Regions from separate parts of the Janthinobacterium sp. PSRC1-1 genome, predicted to be linked through region 2. Evidence: predicted binding sites of a transcription regulator. Region 2 holds the regulator's gene; the other holds the start of a gene.

Region 1 (9,213 bases), on a different contig from region 2:
GGCCAGCGGGAATTCCGCGTCATGCTTGCCGGCCAGCACTTCGTCGGCCGCCTGTGTGATGGCGATGGCCTTCTTGCCATCCAATAGGCCCAGGTCCAGGTTGACGTGGGCGGCCGCGCGCTTGACGGTGGCCAGGGCGGCGATCAGTTCAGGCGGCATCTTTTCCGTGGAGATATGGAAGTGCTCAAGCGAGCGCTGTGTCTGCGCTCCCCACAGCCGGTCGGCGGGTACGTCGATCGGGCCGAAACTGTCGCGTTCGATTCTGCTGCTCATGGCATCCCTTTCATCGATGGAGGTGGATCGAGTGTACTCCAGACGTCAAAAAGACACAGGATGATGCTGTATTGCATCATTTTTACCTTGGTCCATCTATATTTTTGCGATTTCCTGCCGTTAAAGACAGACGCGTTCCCCTTATCTATCTTGTTATCAAAGCGATCAGTCCATGCACAGCAGCATTGTTACCCGTTGGTCCCTGATCGCGTGCGCCGCCGCCAGCCTGGTCTTGCCGCCCGTGATGGCGGCCGAACTGGGCGAGATGGCGGTGCTGTCGCACGTGGGCCAGCCCTTGCTGGCCGAGATCGAACTGACGGCCCTGACTCCCGAAGAGGCCGGCGGCGTGGCCGTGCGCCTGGCCTCGCCCGATGTGTACCGGGGCGGCGGCATCGGCATGGACCCGGCCTTGCAAACCTTGATGATCAGCCCGCTGGAACGCGGTGGGCGGCAGTATGTGCGCGTGACAACCCGGCAAGCGATTCAGGCCGGTCATGTACATTTGTATTTGTTATTGGGTAATGGTAGCGGCGCCGTCGTGCGTCTGGGTACGCTGTGGCTGACGCCGGCACCGCCCGCCGCCGTCGCCGCTGCCAGTGCGCCGGTCACGCCAGTCAGGCCCGTCATTCCGGCGCCCGTGCCTGTGCCGCTGCCGCGCGCTGCGTCCGGCACGCCGCCGCCCGATGCCGCCGCGCTGGCAGCGCGCGCGCGGGCCGAGGGACTGGTGCGTCCGGCGCGCGTGTTCGTGCCGCCGCTTGCCGTGCCTGCGCCAGCTGCTCCCGCGCTGCGTCCGCCGCCGCCGCGCCGCGCCAGGGCGCCCGTCGCCGCTTGCGCGCCTCAGGTGGATGCTGGGCAGGCGCAAGCGTGCGTGGCGCTGGATGAGAAAAATGCGGCCCTGAATGACAAGCTCGGTGAATTGGAGGGCAAGATCGGCGCCTTGCAAAAGGCGCTGGCGCTGCCCGCCACCGCCGCCGCTGTGCCGGCTGCCGCGCCGGCCGAGGCGCAGGCGCCGCATGCCCGGCCCCAGCCCCTGCACGCGGCGCCGGCAGCCGACAAGGAAAAGAAAACGGGCGGCAACGGCTTGCTGTGGCTCGGTATCGGCACCGTGGCCTTCCTGTTGTTGACGGCGGCGATCGTGTATGTCGTGCGCAAGCGCAGGCAGGTGGCGGGGCCGGGCGCGCCGTCGAAATACTGGGTCCTGCTGCGCAAGCCGTTCGGCCGCAAGAAAGAGGTGCCGGTACTGACGGAGGCGGTGGAGGAAGGGCCGGCCGCCGGGCCGGAAACGGAGCCGTTCTCGCGTTAATGCTGCTGCAAGGCCGCGCTAAAAATTTGATATAAAAAAAGATATTCAAAAAAGACAGAAAAATGCTGTTCCATCGTGTTGCCTATTTTTTAAAGATGGTGATATGATTAACTCAGTGGACTTGCTCTACGACAAAACAGCCCCAGCCTGTCGCAGTCACCAACGATAGTGTGGCGCGGCAAACAGGTGTAGCGTTGCATAAACGCCTGGGACTGGAAGCGGTTTGCGATGCCGACGATGTGCTCGCGAACGCCGGATGCAACCGGCAGCGAGGCGACGCCAGGAGATACCTGGGGTTCGCCTTCCAAATTCCCCCTCCTTGCTTTTTGAGTGCCGCAGATGGCGCGCTCCCCGGCACGGCGGCAGACGTAAAAAAAGCACCCTCGGGTGCTTTTATCGTTTCTGGCGTGGCAAGCTTGCTTATTTACATGCGGGCGCGCGATCCCGGCATGATGTTCGACAGCTGCGTCATCCACGGTTCCGTGATGGCGCGGATTTCGCGGTCATTGGCCAGGATTTGCTTGAGCAAGTCGATCTTGCGCAGGCGCGAGGCGCCGGCCTGGGCAGGCATGCTGCCCGTCAAGGCCGCGCTGGCGGCGCTGGCGCACTGGTTTTCCAGGGTATCGAGGCCATCCCAGTCGCTCGAACGTGCGGCCACGACCATTTTGTTGGTCATTCCTGCAATATTTTCATACATCGAGAGAACGTCGTTGGAGGTCATGAGCACACCCGTAACTAGTGAATGGATTACCGCTTGTCCAGATTAGCGGCAGGTTCAGCGGGAACTTGAGGGTGTTTTTGAAAAAAAAGTGAAAATAATGTGCATGGTTTTGCCTGGCCACCGGAATCGCCCGCAAAACCCGCATGGATGCTGGGGTGACGATTCCGGCCGCGATCGGTTTATTTGACGAGTTCTTCCAGTCCCGCGCTCAGTTCGGCAGGCGGCGGCATCCTGTCCACCAGCACGGACGGCGGCAAATCGAGCGCTTGAGCCACTTCATTCGGGTAGCAGGCGATGATTTCTTCATTGCTCAACGCATTTTCCTCGACGCGCGCGCGCCAGGACGCCAGGTGCACGATGGCGGCCAGGCGGTTCAGGGGCATCTTGGCCAGCGGATCGGGAAAGGCGGCGATGGCCTCGGCAAAGGTGCTGGGGAACTTCCAGCGGCGCGTCAGTTCGGCGCCCACTTGCGCATAGTCATAGCCCAGCGACACGCGTTCCGCATCCAGCCGGCGCGCATCGAGCGGCGGTGCGATCTTGTCGAGCTGCATGGCTTGCTCGGGCATGGCGGCATGGATCACCAGTTGTCCGATCGCATGCATCATGCCGACGGTGAACGCCAGGTCCTGGTTGTCGCCCGTCTGTCTGGCGATCCAGCGGGCCGACACGGCGCTGTGCAGGCTGTAGCGCCAGAACTGCGGCAGATTCAGGCCGGGCACGCTCTTGTAGCCGCTGACCAGGCCCGAGCTGATGACGAGGGTGCGCACGGTCACAAAACCGAGCATCAGCACGGCGTCTTCCACCGTGCCGACGCTGCGCGAGACGTGGTAATAGGCCGAGTTGGCCAGCCGCAGCAGCTTGGCGCTCAGCACCGGGTCCGCTCCCAGCTGGCGCGCGATGTCTTCGGTGGCAATGGCGGGGTTGTCGAAACTGCGCACCAGTTCATTGACGATCTTCGGGGCGACAGGCAGGGCGTGGGGTTGCTGGAACAGCGCTTCCAGTTGCATGGCAATCTCCTTTGGCGTACACGCGGCACGGGGTCGTTCAACTATAAGCCGATTTTTTGTCCGCATGCAAAAAAGTTTGGGGATGGTTCTCGGGCCCAGAAAAGGTATGATTTCAGGCTATGATTTTGGCTATTTTCATCGAAAGGATCGCCATGCACGGTTTGCGTTTTTCCTGTTCCCGTATGCCAGTCCAGGCTGCCATCGTCCTCGCCCTGGCCGGCGTCTCGCTGGCCGGTTTGCCGGCCCAGGCGCATGGCCAGGCCGCCGGCGCCACTGCCGCTGTCCCCGTCAAAGTCTTGCCTGGTGACGACTTCTATGACTACGTGAATGGCGACTGGCTGCGCAGCACCGAGATTCCCGCCGACCGCAGCAGCTGGGGCTCGTTCGCCATCCTCGCCAACGCGACCAACGAGCGCATCATCGGCCTCGTCGAAGGCCTGGCGGCGGCGCCACAGGCGGAGGCATCCGCGCGCCAGGTCAGCGATTTTTACCGTTCCTGGATGGATGAGGCGGCTATCGAAGCGAAAGGCTGGGTGCCGATCAAGCCACTATTGAGCAAGATCAATGGCATACGCGACCAGGCGGGCCTGGCCCGTGCGCTGGGCGAGAGCTTGCGCGCCGATGTCGACCCGCTCAACGCCACCAATTTTTATACGGAAAACCTGTTCGGCCTGTGGGTGGCGCAAGACTTGAACGACACCACGCGCAACGTGGCCTACCTGCTGCAGGGCGGGCTGGGTTTGCCCGACCGCGCCTTTTACCAGGGCGACAGCGCCCGCATGCAGGGCTTGCGCACGGCTTACCAGGCGCATATCGCCGCCATGCTCCGGCAGGCCGGCTACAGCGATGCGGCGGGCCGCGCCGCGCGCGTGTTTGCGCTGGAGCAGCAGATTGCCGCCAGTCACGCCAGCCGCGAAGATTCGGCCGATGTGGCCAAGGGCAATAACGCGTGGCGCGCCGCCGACTTCGCCAGCAAGGCGCCGGGGCTGGACTGGCAAGCTTTCTTCCAGGCGGCAGGGCTGGGCCAGCAGACGGACTTCATCGTCTGGCATCCGACGGCCATGACGGGCAGCGCCGCGCTGGTGGCAAGCGTGCCGCTGGCCACGTGGAAGGATTTCCTGGCCTTCCACGCCATCAACCATTTCAGCACGATTCTGCCGAAGGCCGCCGCCGGGCAGCACTTCGCCTTCTACGGCAGCACCCTGAGCGGCACGCCGCAGCAGTCGCCGCGCAGCAAGCGGGCGCTGGCGGCGACGAATGCGGCCCTGAGCGATGCCGTCGGCAAGCTGTACGTGGAACGTTATTTCCCGCCGGAATCGAAAGCCCGCGTGCAAGACATGGTGACGAATATCGTCGCCGCCTTCTCGCGCCGCATCGACAAGCTGGACTGGATGGCGCCCGCCACCAAGGCGCAGGCGCAGGAAAAACTCAAGACCCTGTACGTGGGCGTGGGCTATCCCGAGCGGTGGGACAGCTATGCGGGCTTGCGCGTGGTGCGCGGCGACGCGCTGGGCAATGTGCAGCGGGCGGAACAGTTTCACTATCGCCAGGAACTGGCCAAGCTGGGCCAGTCGCCCGACCGCAAGGCCTGGGCCATGCCGGCGCAGCTGGTCAACGCCGTCAACCTGCCGCTGCAAAATGCGCTCAATTTCCCCGCCGCCATCCTGCAGCCGCCATTTTTCGACCCGCAGGCGTCCGATGCGGCCAACTATGGCGGCATCGGCGCCACCATCGGCCACGAGATCAGCCACAGCTTCGACGACCAGGGCGCGCAGTTCGACGCCCAGGGCAAGCTGCGCGACTGGTGGACGCCGGCCGACCTGGCGCATTTCCAGTCGGCATCCCAGCAGTTGGTGGCGCAGTTCGCGGCCTACAAGCCGTTTCCCGACCTGGCAGTGAATGGCGAGCTGACCCTGAGCGAAAACCTGGCCGACCTGGCCGGCGTGGCGGCCGCGCATGATGCGTTCACGCTGTCGCAACAGGGCAAGCCGGCGCAGGCGAACGCGGACCGCGATTTCTTCATCGGCTACGGCGTCAGCTGGCGCAGCAAGGCGCGCGAAGCGGCGGCGCGCCAGCAAATCCTCACGGATGGCCATGCGCCGGCGCAATACCGCGCCGCCACCGTGCGCAACCTCGACGCCTGGTATCGGGCCTTCGACGTCCAGCCGGGGCAGCAGCTGTACCTGGCGCCGCAACAGCGCGTGCGCGTCTGGTAGGCATAAGCGCTGCCGGCCAGGGAGTCGGCCGGCAGCGTAAAATGCGCCCATCGATGACAGGAGCGCCATGAAGCCGACCCCGCAGCAAGATCAGCAAGACCCCATCCACACCATCACGGGGCGCACGCTGGCCCATTACGATGCCAGCGCCGAGCAGTTTTTCGAAGGCACGCGCGACCACGATGTCAGCCAGAACATCGCCGCGCTGCTGGGGGCCATCGGCAAGCCTGCGCCTTTGGAAATTCTCGACCTCGGTTGCGGCCCGGGCCGCGACCTGAAGGCGTTCACGGCCATGGGCCATCACGCCACGGGCGTCGATGGCTGCCCCCGCTTCGTCGAGATGGCGCGCGCCTACAGCGGCTGCACCGTGTGGCAGCAGGATTTCGTCGACCTCGATCTGCCTGCCGCGCACTTCGACGGCGTGTTCGCCAATGCCGTGCTGTTCCACGTGCCCAGCGCCGTCTTGCCCGGCGTGCTGCGCGCCCTGTACGCCTGCCTGAAGCCCGGTGGCGTACTGTTCAGCTCGAACCCGCGCGGGCAGAACCAGGAAGGCTGGAATGGCGCGCGCTATGGCAGCTACCACGACGAAGCGACATGGGCCGCGTACGTGCAGGCCGCCGGTTTTACCCTGGTCGAGCAGTACTACCGTCCACCCGGCTTGCCGCGCGACCAGCAGCCGTGGCTGGCCACCGTGTGGCGCAAGGATTTGAAGGCCTGATCGACGATGTTGGCACTGTGTTAGGAACCGTACAGAGCCTTTGATCCTCGTTGCGTACTATGGACACATCGACACGCAGCAAGCAGTGTGCAACAGCGTGTGAGCCGCAGTACCGGCCTTTGCGGGCTGGATAACAGATGTACCAACTACAGTGAGGATCCATCATGAACAAAGATCAAGTCGAAGGTAAACTGAAGGAAGTCGGCGGTAAAATCCAGGAAGCCGCTGGCAAAGTCGTCGGCAACGAAGAACAGCAAGCCAAGGGCCTGGCAAACCAGGTCGAAGGCAAAGTGCAGAAGAAGGTTGGCGATGTCAAGGATGCGGTAGAGACCATCACCCGCAAGCCATAATTCTGGCAGCACGAATGTAAAAAACCGCCGCCTGTCGCAAGACAGGCGGCGGTTTTCATTTGTGGGCGCGCTTTACTTCGCTACGCCCAGGTTCTGCTTGAAGAACATCTCAATTTTCTTGTACACGTGGCGCTGGCCCGCGCGCGACGAGATGCCGTGCTTGGCGCCCGGGTACGTCATCAGGTCGAATTGCACGCCGCGGTTCACCAGCGCGTCGATCAGGCGCGTGCTGTTGCTGAACAAGACGTTGTCGTCGGCCATGCCGTGCACCAGCAGCAGCGGCGACTTCAAGCCGTCGAGGTGGGCGAACACGGTGCTGGCCTTGTAGCCGTCCACGTTTTCCTTCGGCATGCCGAGGAATTGCTCCGTGTAGTGGGTGTCGTACAGCGACCAGTCGGTCACGGGCGCCACGGAAACACCCATGGCGATCTTGTCGGATGCTGCCGACAGCAGGCGCAGGGTCATGAAGCCGCCGTAGCTCCAGCCGAACACGCCAATGCGTTTCGCGTCAACGAAACTTTGCTTGCCCAGCCAGTCGATGCCGACCAGTTGATCGGCCACTTCGGCCGCGCCCAGGTTGTGATAGATGGCGTCCGTGAAGGCGCGCTCGCGGCGCGAGGAACCCCGGTTATCCAGGCGGAAGACGACAAAGCCTTGCTGCGCCATGTACTGGTCGAAGTTGTTGCCCCAGCGGCGCGCCACGTGCTGCGAGTGCGGGCCGCCATACGTCGACAGGTAGACGGGATAGCGTTTGCCCGCGTCGAAGTTCGACGGCTTGACGATCGAATAGTGCAAGGTCTGGCCATCGTTGGCTTTCAGGGTGCCGTACTCCGTTGGCAGGTGGTCGGCCTTGTACTTGAAATACGGATGGCTGGCGTTGAGCGCATTTTCTTCCAGCCAGCCCACCATGGCGCCGTCCGGGCGGCGGATGCTCACCTGCGGCGGCGTGGCCGGGTCGGAATACGTGTCGACGAAGACTTCGCCATTGCGCGAGAACGTCGTGTCGTGCCAGCCATCGGCTTTCGTCACGCGCTGCGGCTTGTCGGCCGTGCTGCCATCGAGGGCCAGGGCGTAGGTCTGCTTGTCGATCACGGCGTCGCGGTTCGACGCGACATACACCTTGCCGGTTTTCTGGTTCACGGCCAGCACGCTGTCGATGCCCCATGCGCCCGACGTGACCGGGTGCAGCAGCTTGCCGTTCATGTCGTACAGGTACAGATGGTTGCGGCCCGTGCGCTCGGACGACCAGAGGAAGGTACCGTTCGACAGGAAGCGCAGGTCGTCATGGATGCTGACCCAGGTTGTCGACGTTTCCGTCAGCAGGGTGCGCTGCGCCAACGTCGCTGCATCGACGGCCACCAGATCGAGGGTCTTCTGGTCGCGCGACTGGCGCTGGTAGACCAGCGACTTGCCGTCCGCGCTCCAGTCGGCGCGCACCAGGTAGATGTCCGGGTTCGTGCCCAGGTCCACCTGGCGCTGCGCGCCCGTTTCCGGCGAGACGATCAGCAGCTGCACCAGCACGTTCGGGTCGCCGGCGGCAGGGTAGCGCTGCTCGACGACGTCGGTGCGGTCGGCGAAGATTTCAAAGCGGCGCACGACGGGCACCGGTGCTTCGTCATAGCGTTTGTAGGCGATGGCGGAATCGTCGGGGGCCCAGTAGTAACCGGTGCGCTGGCCCATTTCTTCCTGCGCCACGAATTCGGCTTCGCCGTTGCGGATCGTGCCCTTGCCATCGGTGGTCAGCTGGCGTTCCTTGTCCGTCTTGAGGTCGATCACATAGATGTTTTGATCGCGCACGAACGACACGTAGCGGCCTTTCGGCGAGATTTTCGGGTCCAGCACATTGCCCTTGGCGACCAGGCGCGCCTTGTCCGGATGGGCCGCGTCGACCAGGTACAGATTGCCGGCCAGCGGCACCAGCAGCTGCTTGCCATCGGGCGACCAGCTGTAGCTGAGAATGCCGTTCAGGCTGGCCGTGCGCTCGCGTTCGCGGCGCGCCTGCTCTTCGGGCGAAATCGTTTCATTCGGCACCAGCGCCTTCGAGTCGACCAGGCGGTGTGTGCTCTTGTCCTTCAGCTTGAATTCCCACAGGTCGAGCTGGAACTGGTTGTCGGCGCGGCCGCGCAGGAACGTGACGCGCTCGCCGTCGGGCGAGACCTTCAGGTTGCGCACGCCGGGGCCGGCCAGCGCCGGATCGGCGTGAATGCGTTCCAGGGTCAGCTTTTCAGCCGATGCGGGAACGCAGGCCATCGCGGCCAGAAAACAAAAAATAAAACGCATGGATGTCTCGGTAGTTGGAAGGGGAATGGCACTGCATGTCGAGGCAAGCTTGAGCATTGCCTAAGCGTAAGACGATACCAGAGCGTGCCTGTTTATGCGATAGCTCCGGCCACGGAATAAGACTGTCATGGCCGTATTTCCTTCGTCAAAAATATCCAGTCACCGCCCATTCCATGGCGTTTTTCCTGGCTCAGGCCAATATTGACCCATTGATCACCGTCAGGCAGGCGCCGCCTATCCACGCATGGCCGGCGCGGAAATGGACGGCCACGCGGCCGTCGCGCTGCAAGCAGGTGCCTTGGCGGACCGTGTAGTCGCCGCCCGCCAGCAGCTGCGCGATGCAGG
Region 2 (9,213 bases):
GGGCATTGATGATGAAGCCGCTCTTGTCGACCTGGAACTGGCCGTTGCGCGAATACTGGATGGCACCGTTCACGCTGGTGCGGAAGAAACCGCCGCCATTGATGGCGATGTCGAGCGGATTCGACGAGCTTTCCAGGTTACCCTGGTTGAACAGCTGCGCCACTTGCGACACGGCCACGCCGATGCCGGGCTGGTTGCCGCCCACGCCATACAGCGAGTTGGCGTAAATGTCGGCAAACTGCGCCTGCGATTGTTTGAAACCCACGGTGGCCGAGTTGGCGATATTGTTGCCGATGACGTCCAGCGATTTGGCGGCGCCATTCAAGCCGCTCAGGCCTTGTTGGAAAGACATTGTGTTCTCCTGGTAGAAATTAGGGGTAGAGGGTCTACGCTACAAACGAGCGGCTTACAAAATCTGTTTCACATCGGCCATGGTGATGCTGCCCACGCCCGGCACGTTCAACTTCACGCCACCGGCGCCCGTCGACACGCTGGCGACCGAACCGAACATCAGCGCCGCTGCATCGGTGAGTTTGGCGCCGCCGCGCGTCGCTTCCACCGAAAAGGTATACGCGCCGTCGGCCAGCACGATCGGCTTGCCATCCTTGTCGAGCTCGGCGGTGGAACCGTTCCAGCCCAGCGGCAAGGTACCCGCATCCTGCGGGCCCAGGTCGATGGAATGGACTTCCTTGCCCGCGCTGTTGTAGATGATGACCTTGACGCTGTCGGCCGGTGTCGCCAGGTCCACGCCCAGCAGGGCCGCGCTCTTGCTCAGGGTGACGTTCTTGCCTGCCGTCAGCACGCCGTGGCCGATGATATTGGCCGCCTGCATGGATTCGGCCTGCTGGTAGCTGGTTTTCAGCGTTTCCAGCGTGGTATTGAGCTTGTTGACGCCGGTCACCGTGGACAGCTGGGCCAACTGGCTCGTCAGCTGCGCATTGTCCAGCGGGTTCATCGGGTCCTGGTTTTGCAGCTGGGTCACCAGCAGGGTCAGGAATTTGTTGGTTTCTTCCTCGACGCTGCCCTTCGCGGCCGTCGTCTTCTTCGGATTCATCGTCGCCATCAGGTCGGTGACGGTGGCGGTGCTGGTATCGATGGTTGCCATAATGGTCAGTCAGCCTTATTGGCCGAGCGTAAGGGTTTTCAGGAGCAGCGACTTGGCCGCGTTCATGGTTTCCACATTGGTCTGGTACGAGCGCGAGGCCGACAGCATGTTGACCATCTCGTCGACCGTATTCACGTTGGGCATGGTGACGTAGCCCTTCTCGTCGGCCAGCGGGTTCTTCGGGTCGTAGACCAGCTTCATCGGCGACGGGTCTTCGATCACCTTCTGCACCTTGACGGCTGTGGCGCCGTTGGCCATGGGCACGGCCTCGAACACCACCTGCTTGGCGCGGTAGGCTTCGCCGCTGGCGCTGGTGGCGCTGTCGGCATTGGCCAGGTTGCTGGCCACCGTGTTCAGGCGCTGCGCCTGCGCGCTCATGGCCGAACCGGAGACATTGAAGATATTAAACAGCGACATGATTATTGTCCTCCCTGGATGGCCGTCAGCATGCCCTTGATCTGCGAGTTGAGGAACGTCACGGCCGCCTCGTAGCGGATGGCGTTGTCGGTAAAGGCGTTGCGTTCAAGATCCATGTCCACCGTATTGCCGTCGACGGCGCCCTGGGCCGGCGCGCGGTACAGCAGCGGCGTGCCGTCGGCCAGGGTCTCGACCTTGCCGCCCGTGCTGCTGCCTGCGGCAGCGGCCACGCCCTTGCCCGGCAGATGCTGCGGCGCCGTGCCCTTCAGGGCCGGCGGCACGCCATCCTTGCGCGCCATCGCCCCCTTCAGCGCGCTGGCGAAATCGACATCGCGCGCCTTGTAGTTGGGCGTATCGGCATTGGCGATATTCGAGGCGAGCAATTCCTGGCGCGTCGAGCGCAGGCTCAGCGCCGTCTCGTTGAAGCGCATGTAATCGTCGAGTTTCCCTATCATGTCAGGCTCCGGAAAGATCTGCCACTGGCGCCCGAGATGGCGGAAGGATGGCGGTATAGTAATGACAGGAAACATAGTACGGCGCCCACCGGCAAGACCATCGCCGGATCAGACCGTACTTTTACCCCTTAATCGGCGCTTCAATCAGGGCTGCGCGCACTATCATGGCAGTATTCCAGAGGCCTATCACCATGAAAACACCGCTTGCTCTCCTTCTCGCTCTTGCCGCCCTGCCACTGCTGGCGCAGGCGCAAAACGCCGGCCGGCAGACCCCGGAAGCGCTGCGCAACAGCGTGGAACAATTCCTGCAAGTACAAAGCAACGGCTTGCCAGGCAAGGTGACGATCACCGTCGGCGCCGTCGATCCGCGCCTGAACCTGGCCACCTGCCCCGCGCCGCAAGCGTTCATGGCGCCAGGCGCGCGCGCCTGGGGCAAGACCACCGTGGGCGTGCGCTGCACGGCGCCTTCCAACTGGACCATCTATTTGCAAGCCAACGTGGCCGTCGTGGGCGATTACGTCGCCAGCGCCGTGCCGCTGGCGCAAGGGCAAGCCATCGACGCCAGCCAGCTGGTGACGATGCAGGGCGACCTGGCGGCATTGCCCGCAGGCATCGCCACCGACATGGCCCAGGTAGTGGGCGCCAGCACGAATATTTCATTGCCACCAGGCACGCCGATGCGCCTCGACACCCTGCGCCGCAAGCCGGTGGTCATGCAAGGCCAGCTGGTGCGTGTCGTTTCCAGCGGCAACGGCTTCCAGGTGGCATCAGAAGGACGCGCCATCGGCAGCGCTGGCGATGGCCAGACGGTGCAGGTACGCACGCAGAGCGGCCAGCAGATCAGCGGCGTGGCGCGCGCGGGTGGCATGGTGGAGGTCGCCTTTTAACGCGAATAGATAGCGATATTGTAGTCTGGCGCACTAAAGTTCCTGGATAAGATGCCGATAAGATGTCATATCCCGGAGTTTTTTGACTTCGACCAGACGAGGATCACGCTGTGAAAATTACCGATAACACCATTAAAAGCAATCCCGGCCTGCCGGTGGCGCCCGCGAATACCTCCGGCGCCCGGAATGCCGAGAAAGCCCAGGCAACACCGACGACGTCGGACAATGTACGCCTGTCGTCACAAGGACAGGCATTAGCGGCCAGTGCAACTGCCGGCAGCGGCGCCGTGTTCGACACGAAAAAAGTCGAACGCATCAAACTGGCGATCGCCGACGGCCAGTTCCAGGTCAACTCTGAAAAAGTGGCGGACGGTCTCCTCGACACAGTCAAGGACTTGCTGCACTCACGAAATAGATAGGTTCCCTCATGCAATCAGTGACTCCGTTTTCCAGCCTGCGCGACGAGCAACAGCTCATGACCACATTGCTGGCATTGATGAAAGAAGAACAGCGGCATCTGGTTGCGGCTGACATCGATGCAATCACGGAGCTCACGGTGCGCAAGACGGCACTCGTCGGACAATTGAGCCAGCTGGCGGCGCGACGCCACCAGGCGCTGGCGGCAGCCGGTTTCACGGCCGCCGAAGCGGGCATGGAAGACTGGCTGGCCGGCGCCAGCGAAGCCGAAGCGGCGCCCCTGTGGAACGCCCTGCTCGACACCACGCGCGAAGCGAAAGAACAGAACCGGCTCAACAGCATGCTGGTCAACAAGCACATGCTGCACACGCAAGGCGCCCTGAACGCCATGCGCCCCACGGCCCAGAGCGGCAATTTCTACGGCCCCAGCGGCCAAGCGATGACCAACACGGCCAGCCGGCGCGTCGTCATCGGCTAAGTCTCTTATTTGACAGCGATCCCCGGCAAAGTGCAGCGGCCTTGCCAGCTCAACCGTGCGCCGGACGCCCCGCGTGCTGGCGAAATTTCGCCGCGATGGCTTGTCCCTTCGCTGCGGCGGCGGCCTGCTGCGCCGGGGTCAGCTCATCCTGCAGCCAGTGCCAGTATTCATCCTGATACGGATTGGTGACGCCGGGCGCCAGGATATCGTCATAGACGAGGCGCAGGGCCAGCAGGTAGCCATACGCTTGCGGCGCATCCTTCTGCACCACCTCGCCATCGCGCAGGTAGGCCATCATCAGGGTAGCCACGCTGGAGAGTTCCGCCTCGTCCGCCTGCGCCGCCAGCTGGGCGATGGCTTGCCGCTTCCACGCCTGCACCAGCGGATCGTCGGGACGGTTGCGCAGCGCGCTGCGGTCGCCGAACGGCCCTTCCGACAGGAACAGGGTGGCCGCGCCCGGCACGCCCGCCTTGGCGGCAGTGGCCAGGTAGCCCAGTCGGTCCTCGCGCTGGCGCTGCGTCAGGCCCACGCACAGCTGCTGCTGGGCGGCTTTTTCCGCCTCCGTCATCTCGCGTCCCAGCTCGAATTCCAGCCCCGGCAAGCGGCTTTCGCGCTGGAAGACGATGCAGTCGTCGAGCAGGTTGTAGGCCGCATACGCATCTTCCGCCCTGCCGCTGGCGGCCAGGCGTTCGAGCCGCTGCGCCAGGGAAACAACAACGGGCGCTTCAGCCGCAGGGACGGAAGCATCGATATGCATATACGATTCCAGGCTGCGCCCCGCTGGTGCACTGGCGGCAGCGATCACCACAGATTGTGGCGCGCCGCCGTCGGGTGCGGGCCAGTACGCCAGCGCCAGTGCTGCCGCGATGGCAGCGGCGATGGCGACACTGGTGAATTTGACGTTCATGGTGAGGATGCGCGTGGATGGGAAGCGCACGTTACCACAGGCGCACGGCAGCTGGCCGCACGCTCAGCCGCCGGCTTTTTTCGCCTGGTGCCCCAGCCTGGCCAGCGCGGCCACGATGGTGTCCACGTGGTCGCCCTGCACTTCGATCACGCCATCCTTGACGGTGCCGCCCGAGCCGCACTGCGTGCGCAACTGCTTGCCCAGCAGGGCCAGCGCGATGGCGTCCAGCGCCAGGCCTTTCACCACGCTGACGCTCTTGCCGCCACGGCCCTTGGTCTGGCGCGACACGCGCACCACGCCATCGCCGGCCGGCGCCGCCTTGGCTTGCGCCTTGCACGCGCATTGCGCCAGCGGCTGGCGGCAGGCGGGACACATGCGGCCCGTTTCAGTGGAATACACGAGACCGCCCAGGGAACTGCTTTTCATGATGGAGAGATAAAAAGGGAGAAGGCGCGATTGTACCAAGCGCCGGGGTTCAGTTGGCCGGTGCCGGCGCAGGTGCCGGTGCGACGGGCGGCGTCGGCACTTCCGTCACCGTCTCGGGGATGCCCGACAAAATCGTCACGGCGACGCGGCGGTTGCGCGCGCGCCCTTCCGGCGTTTCGTTCGGCGCCACGGGGATGTTGTCGGCGTGGCCCACGGCCGTCAGGCGCGACGCTTGTACGCCGCTGGCGATGAACAGGCGCACCACGGCGCTGGCGCGCGCGGCCGACAACTCCCAGTTCGAGGCAAAGGTCGAATTGCTGATCGGCTGCACATCCGTATGCCCTTCCACCTGCACGTCGTGCGTGTCATCCTTGAGCAGCACGGCCACGGCGCGCAGCGCCTGGTCCGATTCCGCCGTCAGCGCTGCGGCGCCCGGATCGAACAGCACGCTGGCATTGATTTCCACGCTCACGCCGCGGCTCGTCTGCGTCACCCGCACCTTGCCTTCCTTCACCAGCGGCGCCAGCGTGGAGGTGAGGTCCTGCGCCAGGCGCGTCATGTGTTCGCGCTCGCGGCGGATGGCTTCCGTGCGGCGTTTCAGGGCGGGGTTCGGCAGCGCAATGGCTTGCGGCGCTTCCATGATGATGGGCGGCGCGCCCTTTTCCAGACTGAAGGCCTGGCCGATGGCATTCTGGAAGACGCGGTATTTGCCTTCGTTGACTTGCGAAATCGCATACATGACGACGAAAAAGGCGAACAGCAAGGTGATGAAGTCGGCGTACGAGATCAGCCAGCGGTCCTGGTTGTCCGGTTCCTCGTCATACTTCCTGCGCGCGCGCCGCATCATGCTCAGTGCTCGTGCAAGAGGCTGGCCACGCGCTCTTCGATGATGCGCGTGTGGTCGCCCGTGGCGATGTCGTACAACACGGCGGCCGTGATTTCATACTGCAGCACGCGGCGCGAGACGATGGCCTTGAGCTTGTTCGCCACCGGCAGGAACAGCAGATTGGCCAGGCCGACGCCATAAATGGTCGAGACAAACGCCACGGCAATGCCGCTGCCAAGCTTACTCGGGTCGGTGAGGTTTTCCATCACGTGGATCAGGCCCAGCACGGCGCCCAGGATGCCGATCGTGGGCGAATAGCCGGCCGCCGATTCCCACACCTTGACGGCCTGGCGTTCGGCCAGCTCGTAGGCGGAGATTTCCACGTCGAGCAGCTGGCGCAGCTTGTCGGGCGCGATGCCGTCGACGATCATGCGCAAGCCCTTGGCATTGAAGCGGTCGGCCGTGTTTTCCATCAGGCGTTCGAGCGCCAGCGGGCCGTCGCGGCGCGCCGTCAAACTCCATTGCCCGATGTCGCGCGCCAGCGCGGCGCGCGTGTCGGCTGGCGGCAGGAAGACCCAGCGCAGCATTTCCAGGCCGCGCACGAAGGTGCGCAGCCGCGTTTGCAGCAGCACGGCGCCGAAGGTGCCAATGACCACGATGGCGAAGGCGGCCGGCTGCAGCAGGGAGGCCATCTTGCCGCCTTCCAGTGCCTGGCCGACCAAGAGGCCGGCCAGCGCCAGCGCCAGCCCGATTACGCTGGACCAGTCCACGCCAGCTCCCTCAAGGTTGCCCGCAGGCGCGCGACGGCCTGGGTATGCAGCTGCGAGACGCGCGATTCGGACACGCCCATCACCGCGCCGATCTCCTTCAGGTTCAGCTCTTCTTCGTAATACAGGCCCATGAGCATTTTCTCGCGTGGCGGCAGCGCGTCGATGGCATCGATCACGGATTGCCGGAAATCGGTATCGAGCAGGGACCGCAAGGGGTCGCTGTCCTCGTCCACGCAATGGCGGTCGAGAAAGCTGTCATTGCCGTCCGGGTCATGAAAGTCTTCGTAGTACAGCAACTGGTGGCCGCCGCCGTCGCCCAGCATTTCCTGGTAATCGACGAGCGACATTTTCAGCAATTTCGCCACTTCCGACTCCGTCGGCGGGTGTCCCAGGCGCTGCTGCAAAATGCTCATCGCCTCTTCGATCTTGCGCATGTTCTGGCGCATGCTGCGCGGCAGCCAGTCACTGGTACGCAATTCGTCGAGCATGGCGCCGCGGATACGCAGCACGGCATACGTCTCGAACTGCGCGCCATGCGTCTCTTCATAGCGGCTGATGGCGTCGAGCAGGCCGATCATGCCGGCCTGGATCAGGTCATCGACCTCGACCGAAGGCGGCAATTTCGCCTTCATATGGTGCGCCAGACGCTTCACCAGCGGAATGTGCTCCGTCAGCAAATAGTCCTTGTTCGATTTCCCTTTGACCGTGTACATAGGCTGCTTATTGTTTTAACTGCTATCGTGTGCTGATGATGGATTCAGACGCTGAACTGGTGCGGGCTCCCCGTCTGGTACAAGGTGCCACCGAGCACCGGCGCCGCCGAACGGGCCAGCCGCTCGGCCAGTCCGCGAAACGCCACCGAGGCTCCCGCCAGCGGAAAGGCATCGACCACGCTGCGGCCCAGACGCGCCGCGCGGTGCAGATACTCATCGGCAGGCACCGATCCCATCGAGGTCAGTTTCACGGCCAGGTAGCGGCTCGCCGCCTGCGCCATATTATCGTATACCACTTTTGCCTCGGATTCGGAAGCGCCGGTGACCAGAATGCCGAACGGACGGCGTCCCAGCTCCTGGCTCAGACGCTTGATCAGGCAGTACGCGGCCTTGATCGAGGTGGCGCTGGTCGACACTTGCACCACGATGTCGGACGAGGCCATCAGCGGCACGGGGAAGCAATCGCCCGCGTCGGCGACGACGCCGTCGACCAGCACGATGCCGCTCTGGCGCGCCAGTACCTCGAAGGTCTTGCCCAGGCGGCGCAGTTCTTCCGCACCCGCATAGTCCATGCTGTCCATCAGGTGGTTGCGCGCGCCCAGGCTGGCCACGCCGAAGCCTTGCGGCACCTGGTGGATGACCTGGTTCAGGGCGCACTGCTGGCGCGCCACGTCGCGCAGGCTGGCACCGTGCGCCAGTCCCAGACGGGCGGCCACGCCATCGCTGCCGCCGCTGGCGTCGAGCAGCAGCACGTCATTGCCGCCGTAGACCAGCGAGGCGCCCAGGTTGACCAGCATGGCGCCCTTGTCGTCCTGCGGCGTGGCCGATAAAAATGTCATCACGCGCGGCTGCGGGCCGGCCAGCATGCGGCGCAGGCCTTCGGCCTGATCGAAATCGAAATTAGCCAAGGCGCACCCCGCGCGCTTCATTGTTGCGGGCGGCCGCCTGCGCCATCAGGAGCGGCAGTTCGGCATCGGAAAACTGCGTCGCCGCCGCATCGCGCTTGAGCTTGAAGGCGCGGTCGATCAGGTAGCCACGGTCGGCCAGGTACAGGTCTTCCGGCACGCGCTGGCCGTTCGACACATAAAACAGGTTCAGTTTCTGGCGGATCACCACGTCGAGCACATTGCCGATCGAGGCCGCTTCATCGAGCTTGGTCATGATGCAGCCGGCCAGGCCGCTGCCCTGGTAGGCGCGCACCACTTCGTTCAAGGTTTCCTGCGTCGCCGTGGAGTTCAGGCACAGCAAACGTTTCACGTCGGCGCCGGCGCCCGACAGCATGGCCACCTGCTCCGTCACCATCTGATCGCGCTGGCTCACGCCCACCGTATCGATCAGCACCGTGTGCTTGTTCTTCAATTCTTTCAAGGCGATGCGCAAGTCCGCTTCATCCTTCACCGAATGCACCATCACGCCGAGGATCTTGCCGTAGATGCGCAGCTGTTCGTGCGCGCCGATACGATAGGCGTCCGTGGTGATCAGGGCCAGCTTTTCCGGGCCGTGGCGCATCACGCAGCGGGCCGCCAGCTTGGCCGTGCTGGTGGTCTTGCCGACACCGGTCGGGCCGACCAGCGCAAACACGCCGCCCTGCTCCAGCATGGCGTCTTCATTGGCGACGGTATTCAGGTTACGACTGAGGACGGTTTTAATCCAGCGCATGCTTTGCGCGCCATCGAGGCCGGCGGGCAGCTTGTCGATCAGGTAGCGCGCCAGGCTGGCCGAGAAACCGGCGGCCAGCATTTCGCGCAGCACCACGGCTTTTTGCGGCTCGCGCTGCTGCGTCGAGCCCCACGAGATTTCCGCCAACTGGGT

What was found. Region 2 encodes FliA, which starts transcription of late flagellar genes. Its sites were predicted from a motif close to CTAAAGTTTNNNNNNNNNNNGCCGNTA; they were not measured.
Region 1: ACP7DW_RS07795 (flagellar protein FliT) is a predicted target of FliA. The motif match lies at 2,341-2,367, and genes of this name have one in related genera.

What each region holds. Positions count from the first base shown of each region.
Region 1 covers NZ_JAFCWK010000003.1:261,090-270,302, reverse strand. Annotated here, with positions in the region: gene fumC (class II fumarate hydratase) at 1-273, opposite strand, end outside; gene ACP7DW_RS07800 (type IV pilus assembly protein FimV) at 446-1,576, shown strand; gene ACP7DW_RS07795 (flagellar protein FliT) at 2,001-2,252, opposite strand; gene ACP7DW_RS07790 (HDOD domain-containing protein) at 2,477-3,304, opposite strand; gene ACP7DW_RS07785 (M13 family metallopeptidase) at 3,487-5,520, shown strand; gene ACP7DW_RS07780 (class I SAM-dependent methyltransferase) at 5,588-6,238, shown strand; gene ACP7DW_RS07775 (CsbD family protein) at 6,403-6,588, shown strand; gene ACP7DW_RS07770 (S9 family peptidase) at 6,661-8,868, opposite strand; gene ACP7DW_RS07765 (PhzF family phenazine biosynthesis protein) at 9,059-9,213, opposite strand, start outside.
Region 2 covers NZ_JAFCWK010000005.1:141,365-150,577, reverse strand. Annotated here, with positions in the region: gene ACP7DW_RS12495 (flagellar hook protein FlgE) at 1-352, opposite strand, end outside; gene ACP7DW_RS12490 (flagellar hook assembly protein FlgD) at 407-1,105, opposite strand; gene flgC (flagellar basal body rod protein FlgC) at 1,121-1,522, opposite strand; gene flgB (flagellar basal body rod protein FlgB) at 1,525-1,977, opposite strand; gene flgA (flagellar basal body P-ring formation chaperone FlgA) at 2,169-2,864, shown strand; gene flgM (flagellar biosynthesis anti-sigma factor FlgM) at 2,975-3,283, shown strand; gene ACP7DW_RS12465 (flagella synthesis protein FlgN) at 3,292-3,759, shown strand; gene ACP7DW_RS12460 (hypothetical protein) at 3,809-4,666, opposite strand; gene ACP7DW_RS12455 (translation initiation factor Sui1) at 4,730-5,092, opposite strand; gene motD (flagellar motor protein MotD) at 5,142-5,936, opposite strand; gene ACP7DW_RS12445 (flagellar motor protein) at 5,942-6,688, opposite strand; gene ACP7DW_RS12440 (RNA polymerase sigma factor FliA) at 6,670-7,401, opposite strand; gene ACP7DW_RS12435 (MinD/ParA family ATP-binding protein) at 7,446-8,309, opposite strand; gene flhF (flagellar biosynthesis protein FlhF) at 8,302-9,213, opposite strand, start outside.